Prochlorococcus marinus str. MIT 9515: one gene and its partner. The protein of the gene in region 2 binds, or shares a complex with, the protein of the main gene of each other region. Links are inferred from orthologs where the notes say so. Each region holds a gene or a part of one and is shown on either strand. Other genes may lie near its edges. The genes, in order: carA and carB.

Region 1 (14,847 bases), 130 kb from region 2 along the record:
TGATAGGTAAAAGGAAAAGGTTGCTATCATATATAAAAGGTAAAGATCCCAAAAACTATCAAGACCTTATTAAAAAAATTGGAATCAGAGGATGAATTCCTTTAATGAAAAAAAAACAATCTAAAAAGAAAAACTTTACAAAAAAGAAAAAGATAGTTGAGAGTGATGCCTTTAGAAGTATAGAAAAAAAGGTCCCAACAATAACCTCCAATACTAAAAAATCAACTGGAATACCAAAATATGTAGCTGACAGGATGGCAAGAAGAATCTTTTTTACTGCAGGAATACCAACAATCATGGGTATGTCCGTATTTGTTGTAAGTTATATAATTGTCACAAGAAATATTGCTGAAATACCTCCTTCTTCAACGATAGCAATATCGGCATTATTCTTCTTACTAGGACTAGGGGGGCTAAGTTTTGGCATATTATCTGCAAGTTGGGATAAAGAACCGGGAAGTTTTTTTGGTATAGAAAATATTCCCTTGAATATTGAAAGAGCGAAGGCTGCTTTTAAACCAGCATCTCAAAATTTTGATAAGAAACAGTAAATTAGGCAATCAACGATTTTAAATTTACTTGGAAAGATTTATCAGAGAGTAATTTCGTAACACCCACAATATCTCCTACGCAAAACTGATCTCCAAACTTAACATAGGTTGTGGATTCATTATTCTTAACTGCTGCTAATACTGGAATTTTAATTCCACATTTATCCCTATCTGGTTTAAATTTTACTAAGCAATCTCTTATTGTGTTTTGAATTCTTATATCTGAGGCTTGGGAATTATCAAGGTCAATAACAAGTAATTTAAGATTATCTATTTCTCTACAATCATCAATAATTAGTTGTGTCTTATCACTTTTTTTATCAATAGTTCCCCAAACTAATAGTCTGGTATCAGTAAGTAAAAATTCAGATAATCTACAATATGTTTTTGGGAATACTATTGCCTCGCAAGTTCCAGATAGATCCTCTAACTGAACAATTGCCATTCTGTCACCTTTTCTAGTCGTAATTTGCTTTAATTCAGGAATCATTCCAACCAAAGACACTTTAGTTCTATCGTGAGAGTTTTCTAACTGAGAAATACTTATAGGCGAAACAAGCTTAGCTGGCTTTGCAAGATGTTTTAAAGGATGATCTGATAAATAAAAACCTAAAAGTTGCTTTTCTAGTTTTAGCTTTTCTATTAGGGAATAATCATCAACTTTGGATCCTTTAGGTAAGGAAAATTCCTTATGTTCAATATTACTGATGGAGTCAAACAAATTTCCTTGCCCAGAGATCCGATCACGATTTCGTGAGGAAGCCCATTCCATTACATAATCAAGATCAGAAAATAGTTGAGCTCTATTTTTATTCTCGGAAAATTCATCAAGAGCTCCACAATGAATTAAAGATTCAAGATTTCTTTTATTTAAAATATTTGAAGGTAGACGATCACATAAATCAGAAAATGATTTAAAATTTCCTAGTTTGTTACGATTCTCTATTATATTTTTTATGGCAGAATCTCCTAGATTTTTAATAGCAGATAACCCAAATAATATTTGATCCTTTTTAACAGTAAAGTCAATTCCAGATGAATTAATACTTGGAGAAATGACTTCTATTCCCATTGAATAACAATTAGAAATATACCTCTGCATTTTGTCGCTTGAACCAGCATTAACACTTAGTAAAGAAGCCATATAAGCTACTGGATAATGAGCTTTTAAAAAAGCAGTTTGATAAGTAACTGCTCCATATGCAGTGGAATGACTTTTATTAAAACAATATTCAGCGAATAGAACCATCTGATCAAAAAGATCATTAGCAATTTTTTTATCTACCCCTTTCTTACAAGCTCCCTCAATAAATATATTGCGATGTTTAACCATCTCAGATACTTTCTTTTTACCCATTGCTCTGCGTAATAAGTCAGCATCACCAAGAGAATAGCCTGCCAAATCTTGAGCAATTTTCATAATTTGCTCTTGATAAACCATTATTCCATAAGTTTCAGTAAGAATTGATTTAATTAAAGGATGAGGAAAATCTATTTTTTCACTCCCATTTTTTCTATTGATAAACTTTGGTATGAGACCAGCATCAAGAGGTCCTGGTCTATATAAGGCTAAAATTGAGGAGATATCTTCAAGAGAATTTGGCTTAAAGTCTTTGACAACTTGTTTCATCCCGGAGGATTCTAGTTGAAAGATGCCTTCCAAATCTCCTCTTCCAATAAGATCAAAAGTTTTATTATCATTTGGAGGTAATTCATCAACATTGATTTTTTGTCCCGTGGAGGACTCTATTAAAGAAATTGTCTTATCAATCATCGTAAGATTTTTAAGACCTAAAAAGTCCATTTTCAATAATCCTAGCGATTCAATGTCATCCATTGAATATTGAGTGATTATTTGTCCTTCATTATTCCTTTGAAGAGGGACAAGCATATCTAAAGACTCTGATGCTATTACAACACCCGCAGCGTGCACACCATATGTTTTATTAGTTCCCTCTATTCTTAATGCTAAGTCAACCCATCTTTTTACCTTACTATCTTTTAAATATTTATCTCTGAATTCAGGACTGGGAGATTTTTTATCAATCATTTCATTGAGCTTATATGGTTTTCCTCTTACAACTGGTATTAACTTTGCCAACTTGTCAGATTCCCCATAAGGGATATCTAGAACTCTGGCAACATCCTTGAGTACAGCTTTAGATGTCATTTTGTTAAAGGTAATTATTTGAGCCACTTTATCTTCGCCATATCTATTAGTTACATAATCAATAACTTCGCTTCTCCTATCTATACAAAAATCTGTATCAATATCAGGCATTGACTTTCTTGCCGGGTTTAAGAATCTCTCAAATAACAATCCATGTTTAACAGGATCAATATTTGTAATTTGAAGAGAAAATGCAACCAATGAACCTGCAGCAGATCCTCTCCCAGGACCAACAGGTATTGAATTATCTCTAGCAAATTTTATATAGTCCCAAACGACTAGAAAATAATCTGGGAAGCCCATGTCATTGATTATTTTTAATTCTGAGGATAATCTTTTGGTATAAATCTCATCAACTTCATCTAAATTAGCTTTATTAAGTCGTTTTAAAAGACCCTCCTTAGATATTTTTGTCAAAAAGGATAAAGAATCCTTCTCTTCTTTTAATGGAAATTTAGGCATTCTATAGGTTCCAAACAAATCAAAAACTTCAATCTTTTGAGAAACCTCAACCGTATTATTAATAGCTTCTTTAATAGATTCATTATCAATATGATCATTAAAAAGTCTAAGCATTTCAATCTCACTTTTAATATATTCTGTTCCTGTATACCTCAATCTCTTTTCATCACTTATTAATTTTCCTGTAAGGACACAAAGTAATGCATCATGTGCTTCAACATCCATATTCGAAATGTAATGAGCATCATTAGTAGCAATAACTTTAATTTGATATTTTTTACCAATTCTAATCATTTCAACATTCACAATCCTGTCTTCCATGGAGCCATGATCTTGTATTTCTAAATAAAAATCCTCTCCTAATAAATTTTTATACCAACATGCAATATTTTCAGCTACATCTATCCTTCCTTTTAATATTGCTTGAGGTATTTCTCCACCTAAACATGCTGTTGAAATAATAAGACCATCTTTGTATTTTTCTAAAAGAGATTTATCAATACATGGTCTAGAAAAAATACCTCGACCCCTCATCCCATTAAGATGGCTAATTGTCGTTAATTTAACAAGATTCTTATAGCCTTCATGATTTTTTGCTAAAACCACCAAATGGTATCTTTTTTCCTTCTTTGGTTGAGGATCGTCAATAGAACCATTAATGATATACATTTCATTACCAATAATTGGTTTTATACCTTTGTCTTTGCATTTTTTAACTAAGTCAAGAACTCCATACATTACTCCATGATCAGTTAAGGCAATTGACTCCATTCCAAGTTCTGATGCCCTATCAACTATTTTCGAAACTTGACTTGCTCCATCTAGAAGACTGTAATCGCTGTGATTATGAAGTGGAACGAATCCCATATTTAAACAATTTATATTTACAAGATAGAGAATATTTTAAAAATTTCTATGTTTAACTCACACAAATTAATTATTAATTCAAATTTCAATACTAGGTTTTCTCTTCATGACGTCAGCATCCTTTTCAAATATATTTGCGACGTTTAATATTCGATGCTCCTCCAAAACATTCCCGATTAATTGAAGACCAATAGGTAAGCCTTTTTTATCAAATCCACATGGAATACTAATTGCTGGTAGCCCTGCAAGATTAGCTGGAACAGTTAAAAGATCTGACAAATACATAGATAAAGGATCGTTTATAAAATCACCTTTCAAGAATGCAGTAGTAGGGCATGTAGGGGTTAATAAAACATCTACCTTATCAAAAGCACTATCAAAATCCTTTCTAATTAAAGTTCTTACTCTCTGAGCTTTCTTATAATAAGCATCACTATATCCGGCAGATAAAGCATACGTACCAATCAAAATTCTTCTTTGTACTTCATTTCCAAAGCCTTCTGCTCTACTTTTAGAGATCATTTCTACTAAATTAGTATCTCCATCTGATCTATATCCATATTTAACTCCATCATATCTTGCCAAATTAGCAGAGGCCTCACATGGAGCTATTACATAATAAGTTGCTATTCCATCATTAAATCTTGGACATTTTACATCATGAATTTCAGCACCCAGAGATTTGAGTCTATCTACAGCTGATAAAACAGATAATTTGACTTCTTGATCAAGTCCAGGATGATTAAAGCATTCTTCAATAATTCCAATTTTTAAACCTTTAATAGATTTATCCAAATCAGATAAATAATTTGGTACTGGTTTATCAAGGCAAGTAGAATCAAGAGGATCCTTTCCGGACATGGAATATAGTATTTCAGCTGCATCAGAAACAGTATTTGTAATTGGACCAATTTGATCTAGAGAGCTTGCAAAAGCAATTAATCCCCATCTACTGACTCTTCCATAGGTGGGTTTCAAACCCACTACACCACAAAAAGATGCAGGCTGTCTGATAGATCCCCCAGTATCAGAACCAATAGAGGCTGCACATAAACCAGCAGCTACTGAAGCAGCGCTACCCCCAGAACTACCTCCTGGAACTCTTTTTGTATCCCAAGGGTTTGAAGTTGTACCAAATACGGAAGTCTCTGTAGAACTGCCCATTGCGAATTCATCAAGATTAGTTTTTCCAAGAAAAATACCACCCGATGACCATAATTTACCTGAGACAGTAGACTCGTATGGAGAAACAAAGTCTTGAAGCATTTTACTTGAACAAGAGGTTACTACTCCTTTAGTACAAATATTATCTTTTATCGCAATGGGTATTCCTGCAAGAGGCGGTAATTGTTCATTATTACTAATTAATTTATCTATTTGTTCAGATTGAGAGTTCGCTATTTCTTTTGTTAAGCAAGTATAGGCATTTATTTTTGGATCTAATGAATCAATTTTCAAAAAAAATTCATTAATTAACTCCTTAACTGAGGCATTTCCACTTTTAATTTCCTTTCGAAAAGAATTAAAGTTCATATCAAGATAGAGTTTTTGAGATTAATTTAATTATCAAACAGTTAATGGTTCTTCTCTTTTACATCTAATAATACTATGTTGAATATCTATTGAACCCTCATCAGAAAGATCATTAAGGAATTTTTTTAAATTTTTATTTAAACTACGTTTTGTTAGAAATGGTCCGTACCAATAAGTTGCAGCAGGAGTTACTGTTTCAACTTTAGCCCACCACGCCAAACCAAGTTTGTTACCAAAATTTCTAATCAATTTAATTAGCCTTCTGTTTAAGACTATAAGTTCTTGTCAAATTGTATACAATTTTTGAGTAATTATTCAATAAATAATAGTCAAATGGATAAATATATTGAAATAACGATATAAATTCATCCTGATTTTAAATTTTTCGTGTTTAGTCACACTAAATATTTGACAAATAACATAAGGAAATAGCTGCTGCTACAGAAGCATTTAAACTAGAAGTTTTGCCTCTAAGAGGTATCTTAAGCAAGTAATCACATTTTTTTTGCGTGAGCAAAGATATTCCTTTATTTTCAGCTCCAACAACTACTACAATTGGTGCCTTTTGATCAAATTTAGAAATAGGAATTTGCCCATCCCCTGATAATCCAACAATTAGAAAACCATTTTTCTTTAATTCATCTATTGCTCTATTTAGATTCACAACTCTACTTACAGGTATATGTTCTAATGCTCCAGCAGCAACTTTTGCAACAGTTCCAGTTAATCCTGCAGATCTTCTTTGAGGAATTATTATACCTTTACAATCAAAAGCTTCTGCAGATCTAATAATTGCTCCTAAATTATGAGGATCAGTTATGCCATCTAATGCTACAAAAATAGGATTATTAGACTTACTTTTAGTTATACCAATCAATTTATCTAAAGATAAAGTTTGAGAAGTTGCTAACTGCAACGCAACTCCTTGATGAACGGCACCGGATGTTAATTGGGAAAGTCGTGACCAAGATACTTCTTCAACTAAAACACCTTTAGATTTTAGATCCTTTAATAACAAAAAAAATTTTTCTGACGAAAATATTTCTGAAGTACACCAAATTCTGTTAATTGGTCTTTCAGTATTTAATGTCGCAAATACTGAATGCTTACCCCATATCCAATCATCAAAAGTTTTGACATTGGTATTTATTAATAAATTTTTGGAACTATTTTCAGCATACTTTTCTGCTTTTGTATTATTTGTAGAAATTTTTCTTTTGGGTTGAATGAAATTATTTCTAGATTTTGCTTTTGATCTTAAAATATTATATTCATTACCTTTGAAATCATCACTTTTTTTTAAATTAGTTCTTTCAAAAGTATTATTTTTAATTGAGTTAAATCTTTCACCTTTAAAATCATTAGATTTTTCTCGATTTTTAGATTGTGATCTTCTTGAATATTTATCATTATTTTTTCTTGAATAATTATTTTTAGAAAAATTTTTCATAGTTTTATTAAGTTATATACACTCTAGGTATTCAAAAATTTTAGACAATCTTTTAGGGTCCTTTAAAAACAACCAACCAATTAAAGTTTCAAAACCGGTGGCTCTTGAATAAACAACAGGATCTGAGGACTTTGGAAATCTCTTTGTTTTATTTCTAGCTCGCCTTACTAAATTAATTTCAAAAGAGTTTAACAAATGTTCTATATCATCCAATGATTTTGATTGAGCTTGAGCTTTAACTTCATTTACAACTGAAAGATGGAGTTCTTTAGACTTTAAAGGTATATGTACATGACGTAATCTTTGATGTAACTCCCATACAGAATCCCCAAGCCAAGCAAGTTGAATAACACCTATCTCATCAGGAGAACCGTAAGGTGTAAGATTTTTTATCCAATAATTCAATTCTTCAAATAAATTAATGCATCTTCAACTGTAGCCTTCAAATGAAGAAAGTCTCCTAATCGTACTAATTTAATAGTTTGAGCAACTCTAGAATTTCCAACCACCGAAAAACCAATTTTAAGTTTTTTGCATTCCTTGGAAGTTTGAACAAGTGCACCTAAACCTGATGAGTCAAGGAAATCAATTTTGCTTAAGTCAATTACAAATGGTTGAGGATCGTTTTTTAGGGTATTAGTAATAAAAGTTTTAAATTGCTTTTCAGAAAATGCATCTAATTGCCCTTTAAAAGTAAAAACAATAATATTTGTCTTTACTTCAATATTCCCTCTTAAGGAAACAGTTAGCTTTTGGAAATCTTCTATGATTTAATCCCTCCAAGGAAAATAAATTTATTAAATGTAATTATCAAATCAAAAAGAATCAACATGTCAACATCTTTCTAACATTAGAGAAACAAAATTTTCAAATAAATAATCTGAGTCGTGAGGTCCCGGGCTTGCCTCTGGGTGATATTGAACACTAAATATAGGCTTATTTTTAAGTTTCAATCCAGCGACAGTTTTATCATTAAGGTTAAGATGAGTTATTTCAACAATTTCATTTGATAAGGAATTTGGATCTATGGCAAAACCATGATTCTGACTCGTTATTTCAACATTATTATTCATCCCACAGGGATGATTTAAACCACGATGTCCAAAAGGTAATTTATATGTTTCCCCTCCTAATGCCAAACCAAAAATTTGATGACCAAGACAAATTCCAAACATAGGAATTTTTCCATAATTTATTAGTGATTTAGCTAAATTAATCCCATCAAGAACAGTAGAAGGATCACCTGGACCATTCGAAAAAAATATCCCATCAGGATTATTGCCTAAAACATCTTCAAAAGAAGAATGTGAAGGCAATACCAATACCTCACATCCATGTGAAACTAATCTATTAAGAATTGATTTTTTGATACCAAAATCAATTGCCACAATTTTTAATTTATTTTTTGTACCAATATCCTTTTTTCTTATATCAAAACTTGTCTTAGTGGTCTCTTTCCAAAAATAATTATTCTTTGTTGAAACTTCTCTTGATAAATTTAAACCATTCATATCCGGAGCATTAGAAATAAGCTTAAGACAACTATCTAAATTATTATTTTCTGAAGTTATAAGACCATTCATCGAACCGTTAGATCTTAAAATTTTGACAAGTGCTCTCGTATCAACTCCATAAAGTCCAATAATATTATTATCAATCAGCCACTGATTTAGGCTTATTTGGGATCTCCAATTACTATTATTATTTGAGTAATTACGAACTATTAATCCTTTAACACAGTTGTCTGATTCAGAATCTTCGAAATTAATTCCTGTATTTCCTATCTCAGGATATGTAAATGTTAGTATTTGACCAAAATAACTTGGATCCGTTATTACTTCTTGATAACCAGTCATACCAGTATTAAAAACAATTTCGCCTAGAGTTGTACCGACGGCACCAAATGAATAACCAGAAAAAGTAGTCCCGTTACTTAAAACAAGTTTTGCATTTTTCTTAAAAGGATGATTCATTAATTAAAAAAATGTTTCTTATGTCTCAAGATAAGCTTTCAAACTTAAAAATTTATCCCACGGTTTTGCTTTACTCATAGAAAACAAAGCTTTTTCAAACCCTTTTTCAATATCCTTTTCAATACCCGCCACCCAAAGAACTAATGAAGTATTTAAAGCCACAACATCAATATGAGCTTTTTGACCGGAACCCTTCAAAACAGATTCCAATATATTTTCATAAGATTGATTATTTGATACGATCAAATCATTATTTGAGGTATTTTGAAAATTAAAATCAGAAACATTGAGTATTGAATGTTTTAGCTGACCATTATCTACAAAGATAATTTTATTATCGCCTTCTAATGAAGCCTCATCAAGGCCTCCATAGCCATGAACAACTATTGCTCTATCCATTCCCATTTTATTTAAAGCAGAAGCCATAGGAGTAAGAAGATCTTCAGAAGCAACGCCTAAAACTTGTGCATTAGGTCTTAATGGATTTACTAATGGGCCTAATTGATTAAAGATTGTTCTGATACCAAGCGCTTTTCGTAAGGGAGCTAATTTAATCAATGATTTATGCCAAATAGGAGCAAATAAAAAAGTTATCCCAATATCATCTATTGCAGAAATTACTTTATCTAAAGAAGAATTTAAATTAATCCCAAGATTAGACAAAACATCTGCAGAACCAACTTTTCCACTGGCACTTTTATTTCCATGTTTTGCTATATTTACACCACAGGCAGAGGCAACAAAGGCAACAGCTGTAGAGATATTAAATGTATTTGAACCATCACCGCCAGTACCACAAGTATCAACCATAAACAAATCCGGCCTATCAATAGGCAGTTTACAAGCGTTCAAGAGCTCTTCTGCCATACAAGACAATTCCATACCTGTGGCGCCTTTAGCTCTTAATGCACTTAAAAAGGCTCCTGTTTGAACATCTAATATTTCATTATTTAACCACCTTTTCATCAAAACTCTTGAAGTTTCATCATCAAGGTTATGTCCAAAAAGTAATTGATCTAGAATTTCTGAATTTTTTTTATTAGACATTTATTATTAAATAATGATTAAGTGTTCAATTAGAGGTATCAAAACCTGAACCGACTAGATCTTTAGTGGTATTTGAAGGTCTAAAGTTATTTGACCATAATTTCTTAGTCTTAGAAAAAAGTATATCCTTTGTAATATTCCAAAATTTTAGTGTTTTATTGATATCATCCTTAATCTCAATTTCACCAGGAAAGTTATCATAACGATTAATTAATCTAGCTAAATTAATTAAATCGATATCTTCTGGCATCTGTTTACTTATAAGTGAATCTATAATCTTTTTATCAGTTGCATGTAATGGATGAGTTTGTTCATTGCTCATAATAAAAACCAAATCATTAATAAAACTAGCTCACATATTCTAAAATGAAACATTATCTTAATCATATGGGAAATATTAAATGAAGAATCTTAAATTAAAAGTAATAATAAAGTATCTTAAACCGTATAAGAAAGAGTTTTTATATGGAGGCATAGCTCTTTTAGCAGTAAACATTTTAAGTGTTTTAATTCCATTAGAAGTCAAAAACATAATTGATCAATTGAAAGATGGATTTTCTCCAAATTTCATTATTTCTAAATCATTATGGCTAATGTTTCTTGCTACCTGTATGGGTCTCATAAGATTATTTTCTAGGCAGATTGTTTTTGGAATTGGAAGAAAAGTTGAAGTTAATCTTCGTCAAAAATTATTTGATCATTTAATAACTCAAGATCCAGATTGGATTCAAAAAAAAGGCAGTGGAGATCTTATTAGCAGAGCAACCAGTGATGTTGAAAACATTAGGAGACTTTTAGGTTTTACAGTTTTAAGTCTTTGCAATATCGTTCTTGCTTATTCTCTAACAATTCCTTCAATGTTATCGATTAATAAAACTTTAACAGTTTCCGCATTAATGATATTTCCATTGATTTTAGTAATGGTAAGTTTATTTGGAGGGAGGATGGTGAGTCAACGAAAAATACAGCAAGAATCACTCTCTAAACTAAGCGATTTAATACAAGAAGATTTATCAGGCATAAGCGCTATTAAAATATATGCCCAAGAAGATGTTGAGAAGAAAGAATTCAATAATTACAATAGAATTTATCGAGACTCAGCAATAAAACTTGCAAGAACAGCAAGTACATTATTCCCACTTTTACAAGGCATATCTTCCATTTCACTACTTATACTTTTAGGTCTAGGGACCTCTCAACTTGAAAATGGATTCATCACTATTGGAGGATTAGTTGCCTTAATATTATTTGTCGAAAGACTTGTATTTCCAACAGCTCTATTAGGATTTACATTAAATACTTTTCAATTGGGACAAGTTAGTATTGATAGAGTTGAAGAGATATTTCAAAACACTCCAAAAATTGTAGATAAACCAAAAGCCAAATTCATAAAGAAAAAAGTAAATGGATTTATTGAAGCAAAAGATTTAAAAATAAGATATGAGGATTCAAAATTCAACTCATTGAATGGATTAAATTTTAAAATTAAACCGGGAGAACTTGTCGCAATAGTTGGACCAGTTGGATGTGGGAAAACCACCTTAACAAAATCATTAGGTAGAACTATTGAAGTTCCAGATGGACAATTATTTTTAGATAGTGTTGACATCAAGGATATTAAATTAACAGATTTAAGAAAACACATTTCTATCGTTCCCCAAGAAGCATTTTTGTTTACATCTACAATTTCAGAAAATTTAAAATTTGGAGAACCAACAGCTTCCAAATTAAGAGTTAAAAAAAGCGCGGTAAATGCCGGATTAATTGATGACATTAATAGTTTTCCTGAAGGTTTTAAGACAATAGTTGGGGAAAGAGGCATTACACTTAGCGGTGGGCAACGCCAAAGAACAGCTTTAGGTAGGGCACTTTTAGTTGATGCTTCTGTTGTGGTCTTGGATGATGCTTTAGCAAGTGTGGACAATAAAACTGCTGCTAAAATTATTGAGGAGATGAGAGAAAACAAAAGCAAAACAATATTAATGATTAGTCACCAATTATCTGTAGCAGCTACCTGTGACAGGGTCCTTGTAATGGATAAAGGTGAAATAGTGCAAGAGGGGATCCACAAAGATTTGATAAAAAGAAAAGGACTATATAAAAAACTTTGGGAAAGAGAAATAGCTACCAATAAAATAGTTAGTTAAATAAAATTATACTGATATTAAAATGTTTAAATTCCTAAAAAAAATCATGAATAAAAACGAAACAATTTCGGAAAATAAAAATAATTTCCTCCATAGAATACTAAATACAAACATAAGAGAGGAACCTAATTCTCAAGAGGATTCAATAATATTTGGATGCGGGTGTTTCTGGGGGGCTGAAAAATGTTTTTGGAAACTTCCTGGAATCGTTACAACTTCAGTAGGTTATGCGGGAGGAGAGAAGAAAAACCCTACATACTATGAAGTATGTTCAGGTATTACTGGTCATGCAGAAGTGGTTAAGGTGGTTTGGAATATCAATGAGTTAGATATAAGTGATTTATTAAAAATGTTTTGGGAATGTCATGATCCAACTCAAAAAAATAGACAAGGTAATGATATGGGAACTCAATATAGATCAACAATTTACTACACAAATAAAAATAGTAAAGACATAATTAACTTAAGCAAAGAAGCTTATCAAAAAGAGCTTACAGCTAATAATTTCGGGGAAATCGAAACAGAGATAAAAATGATTGACACTTATTATTATGCAGAAGAATATCACCAGCAATATTTAGCTGTAGAGGGAAGTAGGCAATATTGTTCAGCATCACCAACTAAAGTAAAGTTGGGAAATTTTAATGGCAGCAATTACAGACTACCGAAAGAAATCTGGGATAATTTTAATTGGGACATAGATAAATGTGTATTGAGATCTAATAATAAACCTATAGAGATTAACAAATGAGAGTCATTTATATTTATAGTATTGTTACGGGGCGTAGCGCAGTTTGGTAGCGCACCACTTTGGGGTAGTGGGGGTCGTGGGTTCAAATCCCGCCGTTCCGATTAAGTTGCAGAATCATCATTATTTATTAAAGATTTATACAGCTTATAAGAGCTTATTCCAACAGCAATGAAAGTAAATGAAGAAAAAATTGCACATATTATTATAGTAAGATTAGAAACTTCAACCTCACCAAGTTGATATGATATAAAAAAATCCATTCTTAAAACAATATTCAAAACACTAACATACAAGCAGTTTAATATTTTTATTATTACTAGTTATAAATTTAAAATAATTAATATCCCAAAAACCAACCTATAGTAAATAAATATTTTGAGTCCATTAGAGGAAACATATTTTAATAAGAAATCAATAGCTAATAAAGAAGAGAAGAAGGTTGTGATTAAACCAACAAAAAGAGGAAGAAATGGAAATGTTGAGAATTCATTTATCGAAGTAATAAACTCAACAAAAGCTGCCAACGAGATCGAAGGAATGCCCAAGAGAAAAGAAAATTTTGCGGCATCTTTCCTATCCCAACCAGATAAGAGTGCCATAGAAATAGTAGCTCCAGAACGGGACACGCCTGGAATAATTGCAAACGCTTGCGAAATTCCGATAAATAAACTATTGCGATATTTATGATTACTTAAATTAATAAATTTATTAGTCGAAATATCTGCTAAAAACATAATTAAAGACATTAATATAGACACTACTGCTATAGAAAAATTTGAACGGAAGAAGGAATTAGAGAAATCAGTAACAAAAAGTTTTACAATACCACCAATTAAAACAATTGGAATTGTTCCTATAAAGATAGATTTATATATTTTATTTGAAAAAAAAGAAGGTCTAAGTATTTTTGAATTTGAATTAATAGTATTAAAAATATATTTTCTAAAATACCAAAATATTGCAAGAACACTTCCGATTTGTATAATTGCAGACAATGAAGAGCCAGGATCTTTTACACCGAATAATTGAGATATAATCTTTAAATGAGCAGTACTACTTACAGGTATAAATTCCGTTAATCCTTGAATTATTCCATAAAAAATAAATTTTAAAAAATCCAATATTTTTTAATTTAAGACATTCTTCTAATAATAATATCAATTAAAGAAATTACAATTTATATTCTCATAAGACAAGTTAAGTTAGAAATATCATTAAAAAATTTGCTATAAAATTACTTTTTCTTCCTAAATCTTTTTATATAAGCCGACTTTGTTAAATCTAATTATTAATTAATATTAGAATTTAGAAAAAAGGATTCGGAGGAAGTCCTAAGGTCTTGGGATTAACAAGCCAATTTTTATGGAAAATATTTAGACATGCAAAATCCAAGAAAGATTTACCAACAATTCTGGCAATTTAATAATTAATGGACGCGCATATGTAGCGGTATTTCTAATTAAGTTATCTTTTCACATCATGAGCACAACCGTCACCTTTATAATTCTCACTTTCGTAAAAGTCATTTTTTGTCCCAAAATATGCAGTTAATAATACAAAAGGCAAACTAATTATAAAAAGTACAGCGGTAAGGTCCATCGTAAATAAGATTGTTTAAAATTTTTTTGTTATTAATAATCTGTTGGTCCTTTTAATCCAAGATAAAAAAACGCTCCGAGACCGATTAATAATAAAACTCCGGCGATAGCGGCTGAGGGGACAAATCCTCCGATAGCAAAAGAAGCAAGTTGTGTCATTATAATAAACAAAATATACACTTTGATAATATCAATAAAAATAACCCCGTTAATTAAAAATTCTGACTCGAAGACAATTTAAAATTAAATAAATTACACAACTACAGATTTGCTTTCATTTTCAGATTAAATTCTAATT
Region 2 (15,833 bases):
TCTTGATAAAGATGTAGATCTTCCAATGGGAGAGGTAGACGAAATAACTATTGAAGAAAGAGACCTATTCGTAGGAAATATATATAAACAATTAATGGAAATAGAAAGTAGATTATTACCTTGTGGACTACATACAATTGGAGAGGCTCCAACAGCTGAGGAGGCTGTTGCTACCTTAGTAAACATAGCTTCATTAGAGAGAGAACAAGAGGGTCTAAGGTCTCTTCCTGGTTTATTGGCGGAATCAATAAATCTAAAAATAGAAGAAGTTTATGACGGCAATAATAAAGGAGAACTTAAGTTTGTTGAACTTAATGAAAAAATTATTAAAACTGCCAGAGAATCAATATTTGCAATGGTCAACTCTTTAAAAATAGTTGATGGAAGGGTTTATTTGGAGAAATCTCTATTTTCCAAATTATTAGACTTCTTGAAAATCTTTGGATTAAATTTTCCGACTCCTTGGCTGAGGATCTGTAGATTGAATGGATTTAATGACGTAAATCAAAAAGAATTAAACAAATTATTTGACTATTTATTATTCTGCTTGGAGCAGGTTTGTGCTGATAAGGAAATGGATAGCCTCATCAAAGCATTAGATGGAAATTATGTATTACCTGGACCCGGAGGAGATCCTATTAGGAACCCAAGTGTATTACCAAGTGGAAAAAATATCCATGCACTTGATCCACAATCAATTCCTACCACAGCTGCTGTAGCGGCAGCTAAATCTGTTGTAGATAAACTTATTGATAGACAAAAAGAAGAGCAAGGAACTTGGCCGGAGACAATCGCTTGTGTTTTATGGGGAACGGATAATATCAAAACTTATGGTGAATCTCTTGCACAAATTTTATGGTTTATTGGAGTTAAACCAAAACCTGATTCTGTTGGAAGAATAAATAAATTAGAACTTATTTCTTTAGAGGAGCTTGGGAGACCAAGAATAGATGTTGTTGTGAATTGTTCAGGCGTCTTTAGAGACCTGTTTATTAACCAAATGGCACTTATTGATCAGGCTGTAAAATTAGCTGCAGAAGCGGAAGAACCATTAGAATCTAATTTTGTAAGAAAACATTCCTTAGAACAAGCAGAAAAAGAGGGGACATCTATAAGGGAAGCTTCAGCAAGAGTATTTTCTAATGCAAGTGGCAGTTATAGTTCAAATGTCAATTTAGCTGTTGAAAATTCGACCTGGGAAGAAGAAAATGAATTGCAAGAAATGTATTTATCAAGAAAAACATATGCTTTTAATGCTGATAATCCAGGAGAAATGAACCAAAAAAGGGATGTGTTTGAGTCTGTCATGAAAACGGCTGATGTAACATTTCAAAACCTCGACTCTTCTGAAATATCTCTAACTGATGTAAGTCACTATTTTGATTCTGACCCAACTAAATTAATAAAAACATTAAGAGAGGATGGAAAAGAACCTAGTAGCTACATTGCTGATACAACTACTTCTAATGCTCAAGTTAGGACACTAGGCGAGACTATTAGACTTGATTCAAGAACAAAACTTTTAAATCCAAAATGGTATGAGGGGATGCTTAAATCAGGATATGAAGGGGTTAGAGAACTTTCTAATAGACTAAACTACACACTTGGATGGAGTGCAACAAGCGGCCAGGTAGATAACTTCGTTTACGAAGAAACTAATGAAACATTCATCAATGATGAAGAAATGAGGAAGAGGCTTATGGATTTAAATCCTAATAGTTTCAGAAGAATTGTAGGTACATTATTAGAAGTTAATGGGCGAGGTTATTGGGAAACATCAGATGAAAATATTGAACAATTAAAAGAACTTTATCAAGAGGTAGAAGATAAAATTGAAGGAGTTAAAGAATAAATTTTAATATTTTTTACCTAAAAATTTGATCTGAGACTTTTAAAACTTGATAATTTATTTTTACATTATGAACCCTTACAAGATGTAAGTTTTTTTGAGAACAAAAACAACTAATAGCAAGAGTTCCTATGTCTCTTTCCTTTGGATTATCTTCCTCAAGTATATCTCCAATAAATCTTTTTCTAGAAGCACCAATCAAAAGAGGGAACCCATAATTTTTGAAGGCATCAATATTTCTTAAAATTTCTAAGTTTTGATTAGTATCTTTTGAAAATCCCATACCAGGATCCCAAATTATTTTATCTTTAGGAACATTTTTACTTGTTGCTATATTGCTCAAATTTTCAAGAGAATCTATTATATTCCTTATTAAATCATCATAATTTGTCAAATTATTCATGTTTTGGCTATTTCCTCTACTATGAGTAATTACAAAAGGGCAATTAAATTCTGAAACAACATCTAATATCTCCTCATCTCTCCTACCTCCAGTGACATCGTTAATCCAGTCAGCTCCATTTAGGAGAGCGTCATGAGCAACTTCAGAATTAAATGTATCAATAGATATGAGAATACTGGGAAATTGGCTTCTAATTTTTTTTAAATAAGGTATTAAAATTTTTGATTCTTTTTTTGCTCCAATTTCTAAAGCACCAGGTCTGGTACTTTGAGCACCAAGATCTATAACATCTACTCCATTAGATACAAAATTATTTACTTGTTCTAAAACTTTTTCAGTTGAGCAAAATTCACCTCCATCACTAAATGAATCGGGAGTTAAATTTATAATCCCCATTATTGAAGTTTTTCGTCCCCAATAATCAGGCCAAGGATAATTATTATTCGTAATTTGCAATTCTTGAAAAACTAATTGGATCTAGAGAAGAGCCCCCTACCAATACTCCATTAATATCGCTCATCGACATAATCTCGTCAATATTATTAGGCTTAACAGAACCTCCATATTGAATAATTACATCATCAAAACCTATTAACTCCCTTATCAAAGCACATATTTTATTGGCATCACTTGCTTCACAAGTTTTACCGGTACCAATCGCCCATATAGGTTCATAAGCAATTATGAGATTAGATGGATCAGTATTCTCCAATCCTTGTTCAACTTGTCTTGTGATGACTCTATTAGCTTCTCCTCTTTCTCTTTGTTCAAGAGTTTCACCAACACAGACTATTGGAGTGAGACCACTTGATTGAGCAAATACTGCTCTCTTATTAATTTGTTCATCACTTTCACTGAAATATTTCCTAGGTTCACTATGTCCAACAATTGCATATTTAACATTGTGTTCAATAAGCATTTTTGGAGAAATTTCTGCTGTGAAAGCACCTTGATCTTCCCAGTGAATGTTTTGGCTTGCAATATCTAAATAATCAAAGTTAGAGTAACTCGAAAAAGTTGAAATTGCTGTAAATGGAGGGGCAATAACAATCTTCCTATCATTAGGAAGGTCTTTTATAAGAGGAATAAATTCCTCCAAATAATTTTTTGTTTCAGCACAAGTCATGTGCATCTTCCAATTACCGGCGATTACAGATTTTCTCAAAATATATTGTCCAAGAAAATAATACTAATATAACTTGCAGCTAATAGGCTAATTATTCAAAAATTAATTCATTTTTTAGAAACATAACTTTATCTCCTTTGACTAATTTTCTTCCTCGTTTTGTTTCTATTTCTCCATTAACTTTAACCTGACCAGATTTTATAAAGATTTTTGCTTCGCCCCCAGAAGAAACAAAGTTATGCCATTTTAAAAATTGATCTAATTTCATTGTTTTATAAAACCTCAGCTGTTGATAAAGTAAAAGAAATACATTAACAGAATATTTTGCGATTAATTCCACCAATCACTCCCTATATTAATAGATTTCTTAAAGGGTTTGTATGCATGATTGTTTATGTAGTATGTTGGCCAATATTAGCTTTTGTAGCAGGAAAATTAATACCCGCAATAGGCGCAGGGGATCTTAAAAGTGTTTCGAATATAATACTCAGTACTCTTGTTATTTTCTTGATTCAAAAAATAGCCCAATTTGGTCAAGATGTATATATTGCTGAGCCTTCACTGGAAATAAGTGAAGTAATGAGACAAAAATTATTTAGTAATATTCAAAAAATTAAAATGAACTTTATTAATAATATCTCTGCTGGTGATATTACATACAGGCTTACAGAAGATGCTGACAGAGTCAGTGAAGTGATTTATAAATCTTTTCAAGATACATTGCCATGTGTTCTGCAATTACTAGCCGTAACTATTTATATGTTTTATTTAGATTGGTCATTATCATTATCTACTTTAATTATTGCACCGATAATTGTTATTTCTGTAAATAGCTTTGGGAAAAGAGTTTTAATAGCTGCCGAGAAAAGTCAAGAATCAACAAGCGATTTAGCCGGTTTAATAGGAGAGTCTATAAATGGGATTTCAACGATAAGAGCATTTGCAGCAGAAAATTGGATTAAGGGAAGATTTAATAAAAGATTGAGAAATAATAAAAAAGCAAAATATAAAACACTTAAGTTACTAGCGTTCCAACATCCAATTGTAGGTTTTATTGAAGCTTTTGGAATATTGGCAATTTTAGGTATAGGAGCATTAAGAATTAACCAAGGTCTATTAACTAGCGAAGAATTCAGCAGTTTTTTTGCAGCAATTCTAATGCTTATAGACCCAATCAGCCATATTAGCACTAACTTTAATGAATACAAGCAAGCGGAGGCTTCTTTAAAAAGATTAAGAAAGATAAATTTGGAACCGCTAGAACAGGATGATAAATTTTTAAAAAATATATCAAAAATAGAAGGAAAAATTGAATTCAAAAAAGTTTGTTTTGAATATAAAAAGAACAATCAAGTTTTAAAAGATATAACTTTGGAAATCTCAAAAGGACAGGTAATTGCATTCGTTGGATCTTCAGGAGCTGGTAAAAGTACAATGATGAATTTAATCCTAAAATTCATCACTCCTAGTAAAGGCAAGATTTTAATAGATGATAAAGAAATAAAATCTATAAGCTCTATTGATTTAAGGACTCATATAGCTTTAGTTCAACAACAACCTTTTTTATTCTCCGGACGAATTATGGAAGTAATAAAAATGGGGAGAGATTTCAGTGAAGAAGATGTAATCAAGTCAGCCAAGATTGCAAATGCACATAAATTTATTCAAAAACTTCCAAGTAAATATGAAACTAAAATAAGCGAAAGAAGTACAAACTTGTCAGGAGGCCAGATTCAAAGAATTGCGATTGCTAGGGCAATATTAGGAAATCCATCTATACTTTTATTGGATGAGGCTACTAGTGCCCTAGATGCAGAATCAGAAGCAGAAGTTCAAAAAGGGTTAAATCAAGCTATGAATAATAGAACTGTGATTATTATTGCTCACAGATTATCTACGACTCAGGGAGCAGATAAAATAGTGGTTTTTGATAAAGGTAAAATTATCGATAGTGGGAAACATATTGATCTTTTAAATAAGGATGGCATTTATAAAGAATTATGTGAAAAACAGTTGATTAAGATATCCTGACTATATTTAATTTATTAAAATCAAAAATTATGACTGAAAGAAACATTGATAATAATCCAGTATTAACATTTGAGGGCAAAAAATATAATGTAAATGAGTTACCTGACGATACAAAAGAATTAATTAGAGGATTACAAATTGCTGAAACTCAATTAAAAATGTATGACGACACCCTTAAATTATTATCCATTGGTAGAAACTCTCTAGCTAATCAATTAAGAGAAAAACTTAGAAATATTAATAGTTTCTAATCTTTATGAATTTCTTGAAGTGATAGTGTATCAATTTTATTTATACGCAAAGATTTAATTGCTTGTAAAGCTGCTTTTGCCCCTGGAATAGTTGTAAATGTTGGAATATTATATTCTAAGGCTGCACGCCTGAGATAAGCATCATCATGAAATGCTTGAGAACCAATAGGCGTGTTTATAACTAATTGGATAAGACCAGAACGAATTAAATCTTCAATATTGGGCCTTCCTTCATGAACTTTCAAAACCTCATCTACCTCAATACCTAAATTTAATAAATAGCTTGCAGTACCTTTTGTTGCAATTAATTTAAAACCTAAAACTATTAGTTCTCTGGCGATCTCCTCTAATTTATCTTTATCTAAATCATTTGTAGATAAAAAAGCAACTCCCTCAGAAGGGACTCCATTCCCTGATGCTAATTCTGATTTTGCATAAGCTAAACCGAAGTCCTCAGCCAAGCCCATAACTTCGCCAGTAGAACGCATCTCAGGGCCAAGCAAAGTATCCGAGCCAGGAAACCTTTTAAAAGGTAAAACAGCTTCTTTTACAGCTTGATATTTTGGAATTATCTCTTCAGTATAATTTATATCCTTTAAAGAACTTCCTTGCATTAATTGAGTTGCTAATTTCGCAACAGGCTTACCAATAGCTTTAGAAACAAAAGGAATTGTTCTAGATGCTCGTGGATTAGCCTCAAGAATATATAGTTCATTTTCTTGATGATTTATATTTGTAACTGCAAATTGTAAATTAATTAAGCCAACAACGTTTAATCTATTTGCAATTAATTTTGTCCATTCTTTTACAGTTTCTAATGTAAGTTGTGATAATGAAATAGAAGGTAGGCAACAGGCTGAATCACCGGAATGGATCCCAGCAGGTTCTACATGTTCCATAAGTCCTGCTATTACGACAGAACCATTTTCATCACACAATGCATCAACATCAATCTCTATTGCATTACTTAAATATTGATCCAAAAGGATTGGATGATCTGGGGAAACTTTAACAGCCTCAGATATATACCTTGATAATTCAATTTTGTCTTTAACTATTTCCATAGCTCTTCCTCCCAAAACATAAGAAGGCCTAACCACCAGAGGGAAGCCTATATTTTGTGAAACTGATAATGCTTCCTCTTGAGTGCGCGCTATTCCATTGAGAGGTTGTCTAATATTTAAGTCTTTAAGGATTTTTGTAAACTCTTCTCTATCTTCGGCAATATCAATTGAGAGGGGGGAAGTTCCAAGAATTTTTGAATTACATTTTAGACCCTCTTTGGATTTCAACCAATTTGATAGAGGTAACGATAATTTCAAGGGAGTTTGGCCTCCAAATTGGACTATCAATCCATATGGATTTTCAGCCTCAATTATATTTAGAATATCTTCAAAAGTAACAGGTTCAAAATATAAAATATCGCTAGTATCATAATCAGTTGAAACAGTTTCAGGATTGCTATTAACCATAATGGTTTGATATCCATTACTTGAAGATTGATATGAGGCATGGCAACAACAGTAATCAAATTCAATCCCTTGACCAATTCTATTAGGTCCACCTCCTAATATCATGATTTTTTTTGCAGGATTGGCTTTATTTGAATATGATTCATTGTCAGAAAAATGTAAATTACTCTCAGAAAAAGATTCTTCATAAGTTGAGTAATGATAGGGAGTTTCTGATGAAAACTCAGCCGAACAAGTATCCACTGTTTTATAAAGTGGTAGGATATTTAATTTTTTTCGATAGTTTCTTACTTCAAAAAAATCAGAGTCAGTTAATTTTGCAATCTGTTGATCTGAAAAACCAATTTGCTTAGCCCTTAACATTAAATCTCTATCAATTTCATTAAGATTTTTCTCTTTCAAAAATTGGTTCTGAAAATTAAAAATATTTCGTAACTTCTCAAGAAACCATAAATCTATATTGGTTATTTCGTTGATATAACTATCACTCTTACCAGCTTCCATTGCTTTTTTTACTATTAAAATTCTTTCAGCAGTGGGATTTCTTAAATTATTTTTTAAATCATTTTCATTATTGAAATCTTCAATAGAATCGCATTCCCAACCAAAAATTCCAATTTCCAAAGATCTCAATGCTTTTTGAAATGATTCTTCAAATGAACGACCAATTGCCATTGTTTCTCCAACAGACTTCATTGCCGTATTCAAAATATTTGAAGAACCTTTAAATTTTTCAAAAGCAAATCTTGGAACTTTGGTTACTACATAATCAATCGACGGTTCAAAACATGCAGGGGTTTTTTTAGTAATATCATTAATAATTTCATCCAGAGTGTATCCCACCGATAATAAAGCTGCAATTTTAGCTATTGGAAAACCTGTAGCTTTACTAGCTAATGCAGAAGATCTACTTACCCTCGGATTCATCTCAATAACTATCACATCACCATTATTGGGATTTACAGCAAATTGGATATTACTCCCCCCTGTTTCAACACCTACTTCTCTAATAATTTTTAATGATAAATCTCTGAGTCTCTGATATTCTTTATCAGTTAATGTTTGAGCAGGAGCTACTGTAATCGAATCGCCAGTGTGAACTCCCATAGGGTCCAAATTTTCAATACTGCAAATTATCACTACGTTATCAGAGGTATCTCTCATAACTTCTAATTCAAATTCCTTCCAACCGATTAAAGATTTTTCAATCAATATTTGATTACTAGGACTTTCATCTAAACCAGATTTACAAAGATCATTAAATTCTTCAAGGTTATATGCTATACCTCCTCCTACTCCTCCTAAAGTAAAAGCGGGCCTAATAATTAATGGATATGAATTTATTTGCTTAGAAACTTTCATCGCTTCAACTAAATCAGAAGCAATACCAGAAGGACAAACATTTACATTAATTTTTTCCATCGATTCTTTAAATAGTTTTCTATCTTCAGCCTTATTAATAGCTTTTAAATCTGCTCCTATTAATTCAACATTATTATTCTTCAAGAAATTAGATTCAGAGAGTTTTACAGCTAGATTAAGGGCTGTCTGACCACCCATAGTTGGAAGTATTGCATCAGGTTTTTCTTTTAAAATTATTTGAGAAACAATTTCAGGAGTTAAAGGCTCAATATATGTTTTGTTTGCAATATCAGGATCGGTCATTATGGATGCTGGATTAGAATTAATTAAAATAATTTCATAGCCAGCTTTTCGTAAAGCTTTACATGCCTGAGTACCTGAATAATCAAATTCACATGCTTGTCCAATAACAATTGGACCTGAACCAAGAATAAGAATTCGTTTAAGATCACCTCTTTGAGGCATAATTTGATAACTTCATTTACCGTATGCTACTTACAAATCATCAGATGTTAATCAACTTACTTGAAAAGAAACATTTGTTTCTATAGTATTGGTAATAAAAATATTTTATATGAGCGAACTTCAGCGACTAAAAAGTTTGTTGCCTCCTGAGAATGAAAGTTGGGTTTTTATCGAAGCTGCCGCCGCTATAGATCCGCCCTTAATTACATTGGAGGAAATTGGTCGCGACGAGGTTGAAATTCAAATAGATTTAGAAGAATGGGATAATTATGCAATAGATCATAGAAACTTATTATTTTGGCATGAAGTAGGAAAGATTCAGAACGATGCTATTCCTAGAGATGGTTGGGAAATGGCAGCTTTAGCAATAGGACTTGGTGGAGCTATTGGCGAACTATGGGTACAAGATGGATTACTTTTACTACTTGCCTTAGGTTTATCTGGTTTTGCAGGATATAGGCTTTATATAAAAAATAATTCAGAAAAAAAACTACAAGATGCTATTTTTGCAGATGAAAGAGCGATAGACCTTGCATGTAGGTTTGGTTATAGTGTACCTAATGCATATAAAAGTCTTGGAGGAGCATTAAAAGAGTTAATAGAAAAAACCAGAAAGAAGAAAAAAAGAAGTTTTTTTGAAGATAGATTAGAAGCACTAAGAAAAAGCGCAGAAAAAGCAAGATCAGAACTATCACAACAAGAAGGTTCAAGCAAATCAGTATCAAGCGAAAACGTTTATGGACAGTAAATTTTTAGTTTTAATGGCAGCAAAAGCTTGTGATGAAAAAAAGGCCAAAGAGATAAGATTGATTAACATTAATAAAGTTTCGTACATTAGTGAATGGATACTTATTGCTGAAGGCCTTTCAGATGTTCAAGTTAGATCGATTACTAACTCTGTTGAGATGGAATTGAGAGAAAATGCAAATATCGAACCAATTAGAAAAGAGGGAGTTAATGAGGCAAAATGGGCTCTACTTGATTATGGTGATTTAATAATCAATATTTTTCAACCTGAAATAAGAAAGTTTTATGACCTTGAATCTTTTTGGAGCAATGGAGATAACTTGAAATTTCCTTAATTAATATTGATGAACGAATCTAATTGTCCTGTTCCTAAAGACCAACAACCAACAAATGAATTTATTGAATTATCAAAATCTAGAATATTTTCATTGCCAAAATCCAAAAAAACTTTTTTATTTATTTTACTTTTATTTTGGGTAGGTACTTTTCTATTATTCGTTATTATTTCTTCAGGTAGTGTATATTTTCAAACTGCCACAATAAGATACATTTTATTGAGCTTTTTTTGTAGTTTGTCCATACCTTTTCTCTTCTCTATTAGGTTATATCTTGGCTGGAATCATATATTCAAAAGATTAACTTCTGAGAAAGTAGAATATGAAGAATCAGGTTGGTATGACGGACAAATATGGATCAAACCAATTAATTTAAAGGAGAAAGAATCATTAATAGCATCATTAGAAGTAAAACCAATTTTAAAAAATTTAATTCAAATTTTATCTCTCATTATAATTTTTGCTTTACTTGGAATTTTGCTCTTCCAATACAAAAATATTTAAGATGAGTTCTAATTTTAAAAATTTATATACATCTAATAATCCTCCTTTAGAAGTGCTCCTAATAAGAGGTTCAAAACTTGAATCAATTCACTTGGTACATGCTGTAATAAGTGATAAAAAAGGTAGGGTTTTGATGTGTGCGGGCAATCCAGAATATAAAAGCTTTATAAGATCAGCATTAAAACCTTTTCAAGCAATTCCATTTGTAAGTAGTGGTGCTTCATCAAAAATTAAAAATTCATCAAAGTCAATAGCACTATCATGTGGATCTCATAGTGGATCCATATCACACATAAGAGAAGCTTTCAAAATCTTATGGGAATACGATATAGATATACATAGTCTTAAATGCCCTTTAAAAATAAAAAGTCCATTAGAACATAATTGTTCAGGTAAGCATGCAGCCTTTCTCGCAACATGTAAAAAATTAAATTGGCCTTTAGAAAGTTATTTAAAGGGAGATCATCCTCTTCAAGTAGAAATATTCAGAAAAATATCAGAATTTCTTGAAGTTCCACTAGAGGAAATTTATGCAGAAAGAGATGACTGCGGTGCTCCTACTCTTTATATGAAGTTAATAGAAATGGCAAAACTATATTCACTTTTAAGTAGTTCGGTCAACGCTGAGTTAGAGCAAATAAGTAGAGCTATGACAACTCATCCAACAATGATAAGTGGCCAAAACAGATTCGATACGGAAGTAATACAGGCCTCACATGGGCAAGTTATAAGTAAAGGAGGTGCAGAGGGAATCCAATGCCTTTGCAAAGTAAATGAAGGAATGGGTTTAGCTATAAAAGTAGAAGATGGTTCAAAAAGAGCGAAACAAGCTGTGGGCTTACATTTATTAAAACAACTAGGATGGATTTCTGAATTAAGAATACAAGACATAGAGGACAAGATCTTAAAACTATCTGAAGGTGTGCAAATAAAAGTAAAAGGTCAACTAAATTTCCAAGAATCCTAAAAAAAGAAAAAAAAGAACCCTTTCAGATGTATGCTAGATATATATCGCGGGGTAGAGCAGTCTGGTAGCTCGTCGGGCTCATAACCCGAAGGTCGGAAGTTCAAATCTTCTCCCCGCCACCAATTAGAAGCAGCTTTAAAGCTGCTTTTTTAGTGACTATATTTATTTTGATCGATCAAGAGGTAAGACCTAATTAGATGCAACATCTCATTTCTATTCAAGAAAAATGACAGCAATAGCTCATAACATAAATTTTTATGAGCGAAATGATTTAGAGGATTTCTATATAATTATCTCAGTCTTAGAATTTAAAATAAAAAATATAATTGGACATAAATTGCAAAAATATAGAAATCATTACCGAGTTTTAAACCTAACCTTTTTAAAGGAATGGAAGGATCTACCTGATTTTATAGATACCTTTTAAAGACAGAATACAAAAGGGAAGAACACTTCTTGGCAGGAATGGTTCTTGGAGATGAAGGGACATAAACCTTCAGAGGTAAGACTTCTAATTAGAGTTACAAAAGGATTTTTGGTGCTTGGGTATTCTGCACTTGGAATACGAAAAATTGAAGAAAAAAGAAACATTATCAATTACTAAATAAAAAATACTATAAATTCTGAAAGCTATATTTAACAACAAGCTTAAAATTTGAGAATTCAATTTCAGATACAAACTGTTTGACTAAATTAGTAACAAAAATCTTAGTGCCAAAGGCAACCACAGACATAACAGAAACATTAAAAGTATAGTGATTGCTTGGATATTTGGAATATAATACTCTTTAAAATTTTGTGACTTCATACATTATCTGTTTTTCCTAAGTTTGATCTCTCTTCTGACAAGTAAACACATAACCACAACACACATATTTATTAGAAAAACGTCTAATGGCATTTATAAAAAGCATCTATTTAATTTATAGCAATAATATTGGTGTACCAACCAAGCAATAATTACTAATCTTCGTAGATCAAGCAATGTGGGTGAGAGGGATTGTCTTGACATTCCTTATCCCAGTAATCAGCAAAGTCAGAAGACAAAACCTTTTCTATCATTAAATCCTTAAGAGTTGGGTATTCTTTAGCACGATCAAGATCTCTCAATTTAATGTCTTGAATTTAGAATGGTGATCTTTTGAAATTCATAATTAACTCATAATTTTTGTTGGATTCTGATTACAGATCTTGGATGATCATGGATGTAAGTATTAAATTCTCTTGCAAGCAGTAGGCAATCATATGCATCACGGGCATAGAAACCTATTTGATGTGTACTATTTGATGAATCTTTATAACTCAGTAAATATTTTTTACAAGATTTAATAGGTGTTGAAGACATTTGAACTTATTTCTTTTGCTTATTAGTTCTAACTAGTTAGATTAAAAAACCGTCTAATAAAAAATGTACGGTTTGAAGTACTCCCATGTACGGATAGAGGATTAACAATTTAATTTTAAAATATATAAAGAGTTTTAAGTCTTGTAGTTAGAAAGCGAGATAAAAATATTTCCTAAGGTCCCCTAATCTTCAACCCTTATTACATGCTGCTCCCAAGCTATCTCTCTAGGCCCTAAGAAGAGTGAATCATACATTTTTCTATTCTCATTTGCTGTTCTCCCATTATGCTTTGCCTAGGCTTACATCTTTTTTATATTACTTTTACTGAAATATGCAGATAATAATTTATAAATATAATTAAATTTTTTATAAATTATTTGTAATTTCTAGTTCCGTTGACTTTGATCGATCGACGCATTCTTCTCTTCATATCTCTCGGATTAATATCGACGTTGTTTACCAAGATAAAACCCAAAAAACTTTTAAATCATCTAAAATAAGGTAAATATATAACAAAAATGTCAGAAGAAAAAAAAGATACTAATAAGTGTGGCGGAAAAAATAAAGCTATGCTTGCATACGGTGTAATTCAGCTAGGCTCAACAGTTATTTCTGCAGTTGCTTTAGCCGCAATAGCATTTGGATTCTGTTCAGTAAAAAAAGAATCAAAAGTTTTTAATGAATGCGTAGCAGAAAGAGTTGAAAAAATGGGCGATATGCAATCAGAAGCTGTTCGTTACTGCAATGGTGGTTAACTGTTTTTTTGGGTCATAACAACATTTCCTCTACTTTTATATTGAAATAATATATTTAATCATTTCCAAAGATATTCAAATGTAAATTAATTTTAATCACTAAACATGAATTTAATTTTTCATTGTTGAATAAGATTAAAGATCAAGCAAAACAATAATAAAATAAGAGAACAATTAAAACAGGAAAAAAGTTATAACTTTGATGAACGTTTTAAAAACTTCAAGTAATGCAACTGATTCTTTGTACGGAATAACCATAGTAACTTGTCATCAAGAGCTATTTTCAATCCAACACAGTAATTCCCTACGCTAAGCGTGATGCTCCTAAGAAAAACACACAAAGAACTGTAGAAATAGAGTTCCAAATGAATAATTTCCTAGAGCAAGATCTCCTAGCTAAACAAAGAGGCTATTAGTTATTAGTAGCGTCAAACATCAGGACTGAAGAACCTAAAGAGGGTGCAACAAGAAAGAGTAGGATAAATTGTTATTTATGACTAAAAACTTATCGCGATTAATCTTAAAAAAACTATCTAAAAGGCCTACCATCTTTTTAAATATTGGTTGAAAAGATAGGCCTTTCTTAAATTTTTTTTATAAATGTGGTTAATGTAGATAATTAAAGTTTCATTTCTCCATCGCTTTCAAATAATTTCTTTATTGAAAAGATTCAAGGATAACTTGGATTATCGATCACTGGATAACTCACTACTTTCAAAAATGCTGTAATACCGTTTTTTCACTTTCACTTAATTCCTGCCTTACTAAAGTAAATTTATCAATACACATTAAATAAACAATATTGCTACATAAACGTAACATATATAATGTCAAAACAAGTAATTAAGCAAATATCTTTACAATAATTAATAGTTGTGTTATATTACTTTACATAATCAATTTTTAATTATGACACCAGAAGCAGAAAGATTTAACGGTTGGGCAGCAATGCTCGGTTTCGTTGCAGCAGTTGGAGCATATGTAACAACAGGTCAAATTATTCCTGGATGGTTCTAATGTCAAACTCTTCATACACCACAACTGAGTCTGGCGGAAGACAAAACATGTTTCCATCAGAAACACGTCCTTATATCGACGAGACGGTTTCTTACGATAGTTACCCTCAAAATGCTGAAAAAGTTAATGGACGTTGGGCAATGATTGGTTTCGTAGCACTATTAGGCGCATACGTATCAACAGGCCAAATCATTCCTGGTATTTTCTAATGAGCCCCTTAGCAGATTTTTTGATTTTCATTGTATCTTTAACTGCTCTACTCGTTGCTTATTTAGCTAAACAATTTCAAGAAGAAAATTTAATCTATTCAAACAAAAATCAAATGACTAATACAGAAACAAAAACAAAAACAAAAACAAAAACAATCGAGAAGGAAAAGGTTGTTGCAGAAACTCTTAACGGGAGATTCGCAATGATCGGTCTTATAGCTGCAGTTGGTGCATATCTAACTACAGGTCAAATTATTCCCGGTTTCGTTTAAATACAAACTCTAACTAAACAAACAGAAACAAAAATGGAAAAAACAACAACTAACTATTGGCAAAATGCCGAGAGAACTAATGGAAGAATGGCGATGATGGGATTCTTAGCATTAGTAGTAAACTACGGCCTTTTTGGCTGGATCATCCCTGGAATTTTTTAAAATGAACTTAGACATTTTCTTAATCTCATTCTTTACATATCTCTTAGTCCCAGTAGTTATGATTGCTAAAGGGAAAAAAACAACTGATTTAGTAAAATGAATTTGGGATTACTTTTCCTAAAAGTTAATACTTCAGGGGTAATAACTTTATCTGAATTGGATTGGATTACAAATCATCAATCAGATTTTTCAAGATTAGATATGGCATTAGTTTTGAAAATTGGTCGTCAAATGGATGAAGGAATAATAGAAATTGATTGTAGATTGCCAGCATAAATTTTTAAAATTATATCGTCATGAAAGTCAGCAGGTAGGGATATATGCTGACTTTTGTTATTGAAAATCTTTATTTTATTTTCATCAAAATTTAATATTCTAATTAACTAAAAAAGATTTTATTTTTTAAAAAATATATAAAGCTCAAAAATCAGTCAATATTTATGAATACTTTAGATGATCCTTATTTTAACTTATTATTGCCTAATGATGAATAAATTAAATAACTTTAATTTAAGAGCTATGTATTTTTTCACAACCAATATAAGGAAATTTTATACATTT

The links.
Region 1: the proteins of carB (region 2) and carA are in contact, whole or in part, in a solved structure (PDB 1KEE), measured with the Escherichia coli proteins. The link is inferred for Prochlorococcus marinus str. MIT 9515 from one-to-one orthologs.

The regions. Positions count from the first base shown.
Region 1 is NC_008817.1:917,491-932,337, forward strand. What follows is about bases 6,937-9,843. They hold carA (glutamine-hydrolyzing carbamoyl-phosphate synthase small subunit), read right to left. Parts: upstream 9,007-9,843; coding sequence 7,867-9,006; downstream 6,937-7,866. Other genes in these bases: rlmB (23S rRNA (guanosine(2251)-2'-O)-methyltransferase RlmB), read right to left, coding at 6,937-7,033; P9515_RS05030 (ribonuclease III domain-containing protein), read right to left, coding at 7,046-7,438; P9515_RS05035 (STAS domain-containing protein), read right to left, coding at 7,435-7,803; trpD (anthranilate phosphoribosyltransferase), read right to left, coding at 9,025-9,843. Also shown: rpsO (30S ribosomal protein S15), read left to right, coding at 1-95; P9515_RS05005 (PAM68 family protein), read left to right, coding at 105-551; P9515_RS05010 (DNA polymerase III subunit alpha), read right to left, coding at 553-4,050; Asp-tRNA(Asn)/Glu-tRNA(Gln) amidotransferase subunit GatA, read right to left, coding at 4,129-5,583; P9515_RS05020 (DUF1816 domain-containing protein), read right to left, coding at 5,617-5,832; more of rlmB, read right to left, coding at 5,984-6,936; more of trpD, read right to left, coding at 9,844-10,053; P9515_RS05050 (DUF3288 family protein), read right to left, coding at 10,079-10,375; P9515_RS05055 (ABC transporter ATP-binding protein), read left to right, coding at 10,455-12,200; peptide-methionine (S)-S-oxide reductase MsrA, read left to right, coding at 12,223-12,951; P9515_RS09705 (hypothetical protein), read right to left, coding at 13,053-13,211; P9515_RS05070 (undecaprenyl-diphosphate phosphatase), read right to left, coding at 13,272-14,072; P9515_RS10060 (hypothetical protein), read right to left, coding at 14,583-14,708. UniProt on the Escherichia coli protein: Small subunit of the glutamine-dependent carbamoyl phosphate synthetase (CPSase).
Region 2 is NC_008817.1:792,501-808,333, reverse strand. Bases 5,457-9,349 are described here. They hold carB (carbamoyl-phosphate synthase large subunit), read right to left. Parts: upstream 8,960-9,349; coding sequence 5,657-8,959; downstream 5,457-5,656. Other genes in these bases: P9515_RS04410 (DUF3318 domain-containing protein), read left to right, coding at 9,069-9,349; P9515_RS04420 (DUF6447 family protein), read left to right, coding at 5,457-5,660. Outside these bases: P9515_RS04445 (magnesium chelatase subunit H), read left to right, coding at 1-1,852; folP (dihydropteroate synthase), read right to left, coding at 1,866-2,708; tpiA (triose-phosphate isomerase), read right to left, coding at 2,692-3,417; P9515_RS04430 (RNA-binding S4 domain-containing protein), read right to left, coding at 3,470-3,646; P9515_RS04425 (ABC transporter transmembrane domain-containing protein), read left to right, coding at 3,703-5,409; more of P9515_RS04420, read left to right, coding at 5,439-5,456; more of P9515_RS04410, read left to right, coding at 9,350-9,707; rsfS (ribosome silencing factor), read left to right, coding at 9,697-10,041; P9515_RS04400 (CGLD27 family protein), read left to right, coding at 10,051-10,545; P9515_RS04395 (asparaginase), read left to right, coding at 10,547-11,512; P9515_RS10055 (hypothetical protein), read left to right, coding at 11,991-12,116; P9515_RS04380 (hypothetical protein), read right to left, coding at 12,476-12,622; P9515_RS09320 (hypothetical protein), read right to left, coding at 12,672-12,857; P9515_RS04375 (hypothetical protein), read left to right, coding at 13,376-13,612; P9515_RS04370 (high light inducible protein), read left to right, coding at 14,522-14,629; P9515_RS04365 (high light inducible protein), read left to right, coding at 14,629-14,838; and 2 more genes. UniProt on the Escherichia coli protein: Large subunit of the glutamine-dependent carbamoyl phosphate synthetase (CPSase).